3 regions of the Proteus hauseri genome follow, and region 2 is predicted to be linked to each of the others. Evidence: predicted binding sites of a transcription regulator. Region 2 holds the regulator's gene; each other region holds the start of a gene.
What was found. Region 2 encodes PhoB, which activates phosphate uptake and scavenging genes when phosphate is short. Its sites were predicted from a motif close to CTGTCATAAAACTGNCNNAT; they were not measured.
Positions count from the first base shown of each region.

Region 1: a site for PhoB is predicted at 1,511-1,530, ahead of ugpB (sn-glycerol-3-phosphate ABC transporter substrate-binding protein UgpB). Genes of this name have one in related genera too.
Region 3: a site for PhoB is predicted at 1,405-1,424, ahead of phoA (alkaline phosphatase). Genes of this name have one in related genera too.

Region 1 is NZ_CP026364.1:2,068,611-2,071,902, reverse strand. It holds gene PH4a_RS09500 (carbamate kinase family protein) at 1-299, opposite strand, end outside; gene PH4a_RS09495 (glycerophosphodiester phosphodiesterase family protein) at 743-1,468, opposite strand; gene ugpB (sn-glycerol-3-phosphate ABC transporter substrate-binding protein UgpB) at 1,646-2,950, shown strand; gene ugpA (sn-glycerol-3-phosphate ABC transporter permease UgpA) at 3,012-3,292, shown strand, end outside.
Region 2 is NZ_CP026364.1:2,260,248-2,263,539, forward strand. It holds gene PH4a_RS10280 (AAA family ATPase) at 1-88, opposite strand, end outside; gene sbcD (exonuclease subunit SbcD) at 88-1,320, opposite strand; gene phoB (phosphate regulon transcriptional regulator PhoB) at 1,542-2,231, shown strand; gene phoR (phosphate regulon sensor histidine kinase PhoR) at 2,255-3,292, shown strand, end outside.
Region 3 is NZ_CP026364.1:943,627-946,918, reverse strand. It holds gene PH4a_RS04420 (alpha/beta hydrolase-fold protein) at 1-1,333, shown strand, start outside; gene phoA (alkaline phosphatase) at 1,527-2,966, shown strand.

The DNA.
Region 1 (3,292 bases), 190 kb from region 2:
TTATTGGTTAATGCTTGTTGAACCAAATAACCAATACCGCCTTGTGTATCTGCAACACAGTTAGCTAATGGGGTAAGAGGTAACCCATCTTGCACATGAGCAATTTCAGCGCGACGTAAATCCAGACCAACTTGAGGGCCATTGCCATGGGTTAGAACAATATTATAGCCATCAGCAATCATATCACTGATATGCGTAGCTACTTCTTGTACGGCTTGTTCTTGGTGAGCGATAGACTGGCTAGCATTGTCTTTGATAATACTGTTGCCTCCGATGGCAACAACCACGAGTTCTTTCATGTTCAGCTCTCAACAATATCATTTTGTTATATAGGTAGAGATTTATCATCTCTACCATCGGAGGTTAGGTAAATTAGGCAGTTGCGTCAGTTTGCCGTTTTTTCCTGTTATTACACATTAACGAAATAAACTTTATCTGCTGTGAACCTAAAGTTAATGATTCACACAAATAAGAGTTATGCCTTCATTTCGCGCAAGGATAATAACAGAGAATATTGAGAAAACATCTATTACTCACCTTTAACCATTTTTAGCTGGCTATTATTAAGTGTTTTTTAAATAGAAAATAGAAGATATATGAGGATAGAAAATTGGGCGATGAAACAAAAAACTAAAGGCACAATAATAAAATATCTTGCGCCTTAAACTTTTAAACTAGACTTTATACTACGTTTAAAATCACACAACCTACAACCGCGCTCAAGTTTATGTCTAAAACCTTTTTATTTATCGGCTTGATAAACATCTGGCATATCAGTAATTAGCATATCGACACCCCACTGTTCAAAGTGTGCAACCTCTTTAGGATCATTCGGCGTGTAGCAATAGATCTCATAACCTGATTGTTTCAGCATTTGTGCTTGTTGCTGGGTTAAAAATTGATAATTACAATGCACACTAAACGCATCGATTAACTTTAATGTCGATAATGCATCAGCCTTATCAGGAATTTCATCCCATAATTGGCCTCGGCGAATAGATGGCAAATATCTTTTCATTACCACTAACGCATGGGTATCAAAAGATGAAAAAAGAATTTGATTATCAGGAATATCTGCACTTTTTATCATATCGGATACGGCTAAACACAAACGTTCAATATCATCGTCAGGCCATGTTTTTAACTCAATATTAAGCTTAGTGCCTGAACGCTTAATCAATTGCAGTCCTTGTCTTAATGACGGTATTTTCTCGCCTTGATAAAGCGAACTAAACCAACTACCTGCATCAAGTCGATGTAAATCATCTAACGTATGAAAACGAACAGCACCTCGCCCGTTAGTGCAGCGGTTTACGGTTTTGTCATGAATAAGCACTGGCACATAATCTGCAGTTAATTGCACATCGGTTTCAATCCATTCACAACCAAAATCGATTGCCATTTTAAAAGCAGCTAATGTGTTTTCGGGTGCTTTTCCAGAAAAACCTCGGTGAGCAGCTATTTTCATTTCTATCTCCTTTTTTATTCACATCACCATCATGACAACCATTTGTGACAGTAATTTGACAACTACACCATCAATATATCTTCATTTAATTGTCACCATTTTGTCATAAATAACACTTAGGGTAATTCCAACAAATAAGATTAAACCTTTAACTTTCGATTAAAAAGGAAATACTGCATGTCGATAAAATCACTGACGGGTCTTGCTGTTGTGATGGCGCTATTTACCTCTCCAACCTATGCAAAAACAGAAATTGAGTGGTGGCATGCAATGGGAGGAGCTTTAGGTCAGAAGGTGAATCAAATCGCCAATGATTTTAATGCTAGCCAATCCGATTATGTTATTAAACCCGTGTATAAAGGCACTTATGCGGAGACGATGACTAGTGCTGTTGCTTCATTTCGCGCTAAAAATCAGCCCGCAATAGTACAAGTTTTTGAAGTCGGTACTGCAAGTATGATGGGCGCTAAAAAAGCCATTTTCCCGGTTTATCAATTGATGGAAAAAACCAAAGAACCCTTTGATCCTAATAGTTATTTATCTACCGTTACCGGCTATTACACTACCAGTGATGGCAAAATGATGTCGCTACCATTTAATAGTTCTACACCTGTACTTTATTACAATAAAACGCTCTTTAAAAAAGCAGGAATTGAACAGCCCCCTGCAACCTGGAAAGAGATGGAAGAAATTTCTAAAAAACTACTCGATTCGGGTGTGAAATGCGGCTTTACCACCACATGGCAATCATGGACGCAAATAGAAAACTTTGGTGCTCGCAATAACTTACCTATTGCCACTAAAAACAATGGGTTTGATGGTACCGATACAACATTTCTTTTTAATACAACCCCTTTTGTTAATCATATCCAACAAATGGCGGATTGGTCCAAATCTGGCATATTCAAATATGGTGGCCGTCAATCTGACGCAATGCCACTATTTTATACTCAAGAGTGCGCGATGGTGATGGAGTCATCCGCAGGTTTTGCTGGAATCAAAGAGAATATGAAAGGTGTCGATATCGGCGTTAGCCAATTACCTTATGACGACAAGTTAGTACAAAAACCCGCTAATACCATTATTGGTGGTGCATCTTTATGGGTAATGTCTGGTCGTCCAGATGCAGAATATAACGGTGTAGCCAAGTTTTTCACTTATCTTTCTAGCCCCAAAGTACAAGCTGATTGGCATCAAGCAACGGGTTATTTACCTGTCACTAAAGCCGCTTATGCGCTAACTCAGCAGCAAGGTTTTTATCAACAAAATCCGGGTACTGAAACGGCGATATTGCAAATGACCGCTTCAGAATCAACTGAAAATTCTAAGGGATTACGCTTTGGTAACTTCCTACAAACACGTGAAATTGTCGATGAAGAATTAGAGAAAGTATGGTCAGGAAAACAGAACGCACAAACTGCATTAGATAACGCAGTGACACGTGGAAATGAGCAATTACGCCGTTTTGAACGTACTCAGTAGTAATCTATCTTTAAGCGAGTCTTTTAGGCTCGCTTATTTTTTAAGATTTATTGGATAACATATGGCTTCTCAATCTATCCACTTCAAACAAAAATGGTTACCTGCTGCGCTTATTTTCCCTCAGCTAGCAATCACCTTAATCTTTTTTATTTGGCCTGCTGGACAAGCACTTTTTCAATCATTTCAATTAGAAGATGCATTTGGTCTTAGTCGAGAATTTGTTGGATTTGAAAACTTTCAGCGCCTTTTTAGTAATACTTATTACTTTGATAGCTTAATCACTACATTAGTTTTTAGTACTTGTGTGGTGTTTTTATCCATGCTTTCTGCACTTATTCTTGC
Region 2 (3,292 bases):
TACTGACAAAAGGTTCTTGGCAAAAATCGATTTTCCACTCGCCTTTTAGGGAGTTAATATTTTTAAAACGCAGACTTAAGATTTTCATTATGCTTCTTTATTATCCTCTTGTTCTGCCATCTCAACGGCTTGCTTAAATAGCGTTTTTAGTTGTTGTTTTTTTTGTGGATCATTAATTTCATATTGCGCTAAACGTCGGTCAAAAACGTCATACACCGAGAGTTCTGATAGTGTCTCTTTTTCATCTTGAGTCAGTGCATTGCGCTGTTGTTTCGCTCTTCTTAATCGAATCACATCAAAAAGTGGATTATCAGTCAGCGCTTGAATTCGGCTTTGTATATCACTGAGGTAATCTTGTGTTGCTACTTCAATATCAAGCCAAATAGTGATGTCTTGTCCTTGATGCTGGTCACTGAGTTTTTCTAACTGCGTTTCAATCTCTTTTAGTGAGCCTTTTATGGTACGCAAAAGTTGAAATTCAGGAATAGGTAATAGCGTAAGTTGAGATAGTTGGTCTTGCTCAAAATCGATAAGACAGATGCTTTTTTGTTGCCCACTTTCATCAAAGCTCAGTGGAATAGGAGCACCGCTATAACGAATATGTTCTGATTTATTCACTATTTGTGGGCGATGGATATGTCCGAGTGCAATGTAATCAAATTTAGGGAATAACGTGGCTGAAAATGCATCTAAAGTGCCAATGTAAATCTCACGGGTCGAATCACTAACACTGGCACCAACCGTTGTAAGATGACCTGTTGCGATAATTGGAATAGCTACATCTAATTGATTACGCAAGGCTAGTGCATCTTGATATTGGTTGTGGTAATAAGCCGCTATTGCATCTTTTAATGCATTTTGTTTTTGTGCGCCTGATTGTCCACTTTGGCTAGTTATCATATCTCTAGGACGCAGATAAGGAATGGCACAAAGCAGCGCTCCGGGTGTGTTGTTTTTTTGATTAAGGATAACAGGGGGTTGAGGTTCATCAAAATGCACATTGGCAATCACTGTAGTATTTAAACAGGCTAACAATGATTTCGATTCATTTAATGTTGCAACAGAATCATGATTTCCAGCTAAAATAATAAGCTGACACTGGGTGTCTTTCATTGCAACAACAAAGCGATTATAAAGCTCACGGGCATAACTAGGGGGAGAACCCGTATCAAAAATATCACCAGCAACAATAAGTGCATCAACCTGGTAATCACGTATTTGTTTTAGTAACCAATCAAGAAATTGTTGATGTTCTTGCGCTCGGCTTTTGGTAAAAAAATATTGCCCTAAATGCCAGTCTGATGTGTGAATAATCCGCATTGCTATTCCTCTTTTTAATCTAGCAAGGAGTATAGCGCACCTCGCTTTTTTAGTGAAAATACGTTGTTAGATGCTTTTTTTGCGTGATTTTTCACCTTATTTTGTATTATTTACCTTAACAACACCCTCGTATTCCAGTAATGTCATGGTTAGTCATAAATCTGTCATAAAAGTGCCTCATAATCATTACGACCCTCTATATACATAACACAGGATAGAGTATGGCAAGGCGTATTCTTGTTGTTGAAGATGAAACCGCAATTCGAGAGATGATCTGTTTTGTGCTTGAGCAAAATGGATTTCAACCCATTGAAGCAGAAGATTATGATTCTGCATTGAGTTTTCTTATCGATCCTTACCCTGATCTGGTTTTATTAGATTGGATGATCCCGGGTGGATCAGGATTACAGATAATAAAGCAAATGAAGCGGGAAAGTACTACCCGTGATATCCCTATAATTATGTTAACGGCAAAAGGTGAAGAAGAAGACAAAGTCAAAGGACTCGAAACGGGTGCTGATGATTATGTTATTAAACCTTTTTCACCTAAAGAGTTAGTCGCACGAGTCAAAGCTATTTTACGACGCTTATCACCAATGTCAGCTGAAGATCTTATTGAATTTAATGGATTAAACCTTGACCCGGTGTCACACCGAGTTACAAGCCAAGATAAGCCGATAGATATGGGGCCAACAGAATTTAAACTCCTGCACTTTTTTATGACGCATCCTGAACGTGTGTACAGTAGAGAACAACTACTAAACTATGTTTGGGGAACGAATGTTTATGTGGAAGACCGAACCGTTGATGTTCATATCCGTCGATTACGTAAAGCGATAGAACAAGATGGGCATGACAGAATGATACAAACGGTACGTGGAACGGGATATCGCTTCTCTGCCCGTTTCTGAGTCAATAAGGGAGTAACTGTCAGGTGTTAGAACGATTATCGTGGAAAGCCCTCGTATGGGGGCTGTGTCTATTTTGTTTACCTGCCTTTATATTGTCACTTTTTATTGGTCATCTTCCTTGGTTGCTGGTGGCATCGCTACTTGGCGCACTTGTGTGGCATGCTTATAATTTGTTGAAATTATCTAAATGGTTATGGCTAGATAGGTCAGTATTACCTCCAGAAGGCAAAGGAGGTTGGGAACCTATTTTTTATGGTATTCGACAAACACAACAGCGTAACCGTAAGCGTCGTCGCGAGTTAGGTGAGTTAATTAAGCGTTTTCGTAGTGGCGCAGAAAGCTTGCCTGATGCGGTTGTGATGATGACGAATGAAGGTAATATTTTCTGGTGTAATAGCTTAGCGCAACATCTTTTAGGATTTCGTTGGCCTGAAGATAATGGGCAAAATATTTTTAACTTACTGCGTTATCCTGATTTCTTGCACTATTTTACGGTCGCTGATTTTAGCCGTCCCTTAACCCTCTCGCTTAATAATGGCTCTATTGTTGAATTTAGGATCATGCCATACAGTGAAGATCAACGCTTAATGGTTGCTCGAGACGTTACTGAAAAGAACAAGTTAGAAAATGCTCGTCGTGATTTTTTCGCTAATGTGAGTCATGAATTACGAACACCTTTAACCGTTATTCAAGGTTATCTTGAAGTAATGGAAGAGGGGGCGGTAGAAAATCCTAGAGAGCATAAAGCTATTTCGACGATGCAAGAGCAAGCTAAGCGTATGGATCTTTTGGTTCAGCAGCTTTTACAGCTTTCACGCATTGAATCAGCCCCGCATATTGATTTAAATACCGTTGTTGATATTCCGGCGATTTTGTCTGTAGTACAGCAAGAAGCAAACTCACTAAGCCAAGGGCAGCATAATATTATCTTTAATATTGATAATCATTGGGCAGTTCGAGGAAACGAGGAACAATTACGCAGCGCGGTTTCTAACTTAGTTTATAACGCTATCAATCATACCCCCGAGGGCACAACAATTAATGTCGAGTGGAAGAAAATT
Region 3 (3,292 bases), 1.3 Mb from region 2:
GGTACCTGCTGATAGTCAGCAAAAAGTCCGTTTTTTATCACCACAAACTGCACAGTATCAATTAATTGCTCAAGGTGAAGCAAGTACATCGTGGCAATTCACTTTTACCACTCAGCCTTATAAGCCGTTAGAGAAAAATGCAAATATTGCAACTATTAGCCCACGTTTGCAGGTGTTAGCGCAAGATCTGAATAATAAGACACTTCAAGCATTTTGGCAGCACATTAGCCAACAAGGTGCACCATTAATAGAACCTTATGATAATGATAAAAAGTTAGTGACCTTTTTATGGCAAGGGGCTAAGTCGAATGTTTATTTATTAGGATCACCAGAGGGTAATCACGATCCACTAACACGTTTAGAGAATAGCGATATTTGGTATCGTAGCTATATCGTACCTAACGATACATTAATGCAATATAAACTGGCGCCAGATGTACCCACTATTGAAGGCTCAACCGCCTTTGAACAACGTCGTGCTATTTTAACCACAGCACAAGCAGATCCTTTAAATCCTCAAGCGTCACCTCAACAATCAGAAGATGTATATAACCATTTTTCTTTGCTCTCGTTAGATGCACAAAGAGAGTGTCAATTACCAGATATTTTGCAGCGAACCATAAAAGGGAAAACCGAGGTTTTTCGTTTTAACAGCCAAATCTTAAATAACGAGCGTGAAATAGCCCTATATCAACCTGCGCAATTAATGAAAACGCCAAGGATGTTGGTGTTGTTTGATGGACAAACTTATCGTCGAGAATACGGCATTGATAAATTTTTTGATAAACAGATCGAAGAGGGCAAACTTGCTCCTATGATGATCTTATTTGTTGATAGTATTGATAGTGATCGTCGTAGTGTTGAATTACCGCCTAATCCTGATTTTTATCGCTTTTTAGCCGACGAATTATTTGTTTGGTTGGAAAAAGAGAAAGGTATTCGAGTATCAGGTGAAGAGACGATAGTCTCAGGCTCTAGTTACGGTGGCTTAGCCTCTGCTTGGGTGGCTTTTAATCGGCCTGATCGTTTTGGCAAAGTATTAAGTATGTCTGGATCGTTTTGGTGGTCGCCAGAAAAAGAAGATCCCGAATGGTTGATCCGACAATTTGATCAAGCGGATAAAAAACCGCTTACCTTCTTTTTAGAAGCCGGTTTATTTGAATCTCGTGGCGGTTTAGGCGGCATTTTAAATAATAATCGCCATCTTAAACAAGTATTAGAAAACAAAGGATATTCTGTAAAATCGTTAGAAATGGCTAGTGGTCACGATTATATTGCTTGGTGTGAAACGCTTTATATTGGCGCAAAAGCGTTAACTGAAGGTAAATATTAATCTGGTGTATTAGAAAAATATTAAAAGCTTACTGCTGATAATTGGCCATAAGCTTTTTATTTGTCATTAACTCGTCATAAAGCTGTCATCAAAATCGCTTTTAGTTTTCATCTCATTGTCATTTAACTACCGTAAGCTTTTTCTGACTTAAACATTAACCATGTTTTTTACTTTTGAGTGCAAGGAAAAAGCTATGTCTCATCGTTACCAACGTTCTATTTTATCCGTTATTGTAACAACGCTATTGGCTGGTGCGAGTTTCTCTTCTTTTGCAGCTCCCGTTGCTGCGGATGCCATTTTGGCCCAAGATCGCGCAGCAAAAGGTAATATCACTGAATTTGGCGGTGCTCGTCGTATGACTCAGGATCAAACGGAGGCATTAAAAGCCGCGTTACATAATAATCAAGCTAAAAACGTTATCTTATTTATTGGCGATGGCATGGGTGATTCTGAAATCACCGTTGCGCGTAATTACGCCGAAGGTGCGGGTGGTTTCTTTAAAGGCATCGATGCCCTACCAATTACGGGTCAATACACACACTATGCGCTTGATAGAAAAACACAAAAACCTAATTATGTGACAGATTCTGCTGCTTCTGCAACCGCTTGGGCTTCAGGTGTAAAAACTTATAATGGTGCATTAGGGATTGATGTATTCGGTAAAGATCACCAAACCATTTTGGAATTAGCAAAAGCCAATGGAAAGGCAACAGGGAATGTTACAACATCTGAAATTCAAGATGCGACACCCGCCGCACTTTATTCTCACGTTACTGGTCGTAAATGCTACGGCCCAGTTGAAACGTTAGAAAAATGTTCAACGAATGCGCTAGAAAATGGCGGTAGAGGTTCTATCTCTGAACAGCTATTAGTTACTCGTGCCGATATCACATTAGGTGGTGGCGCTAAAAGTTTTGCTCAAACGGCTGTAGCGGGAGATTATAAAGGAAAAACGCTAGAGCAGCAGGCGATAGAACGTGGCTATCAGATTGTAAAAGATGCTAAATCTTTAGATGCGATCACTTTAGCGAATCAAGACAAACCGGTATTAGGCTTATTCCATGACGGAAATATGGCAGTAGCATGGGAAGGCCCTAAAGCAACCTATCACGGTAATCTTAATAATCCGCCTTTAGAGTGCAAACCTAATTCTAAACTTGATCCAAATGCACCCACATTGGCGCAAATGACCAAGAAAGCGATAGATGTGCTGAAAACAAATGAAAATGGATTCTTCTTACAAGTCGAAAGCGCCTCTATTGATAAGCAAGATCACAACGCTAACCCTTGTGGCCAAATCGGTGAAACGGTGGCATTGGATGAAGCGGTACAAATCGGTTTAGATTTTGCGAAGAAAAATGGTGATACATTAGTGATTGTTACCGCAGACCATGCTCACTCTAGTCAAATCATTGAAGCCGATGTGAAATCGAGTGGCTTAACACAAGCATTGATCACTAAAGATGGGGCGGTGATGGTAGTGAATTATGGTAACTCAGAGGAAGAGTCACAAGAACATACGGGTGCACAATTACGCGTAGCTGCTTATGGTCCATATGCGGCTAATGTTGTGGGATTAACTGACCAAACTGACTTGTTCTTCACTATGCGTGATGCGATGGGATTGAAATAATATCAATTTTATCTGATAAGTCTGTCTGATGTTGTAGTCGAATTGCCTTACTAAACTTGTTGTATTTTATCGCGACTTAGAGAGATACCCTCTAGTCGCGTTTTTTTATTGTTAAGTCGAAAAAGAATAAAATGATAATAAATCAATGGGTTATTATTATGCTAGTTTTGAGTATTTTCCCTTTTCTGCTATAATCATCGAGACTTACATATTCATTCATACAAAATTTTTAATTTCTCCATTGATTATTGCACTTAATTTGCAATATCTTTTTGCCTAGTAACATCTGTTTTTTGTTGAGGCATTATCGGCAAAAAATCTTTTCT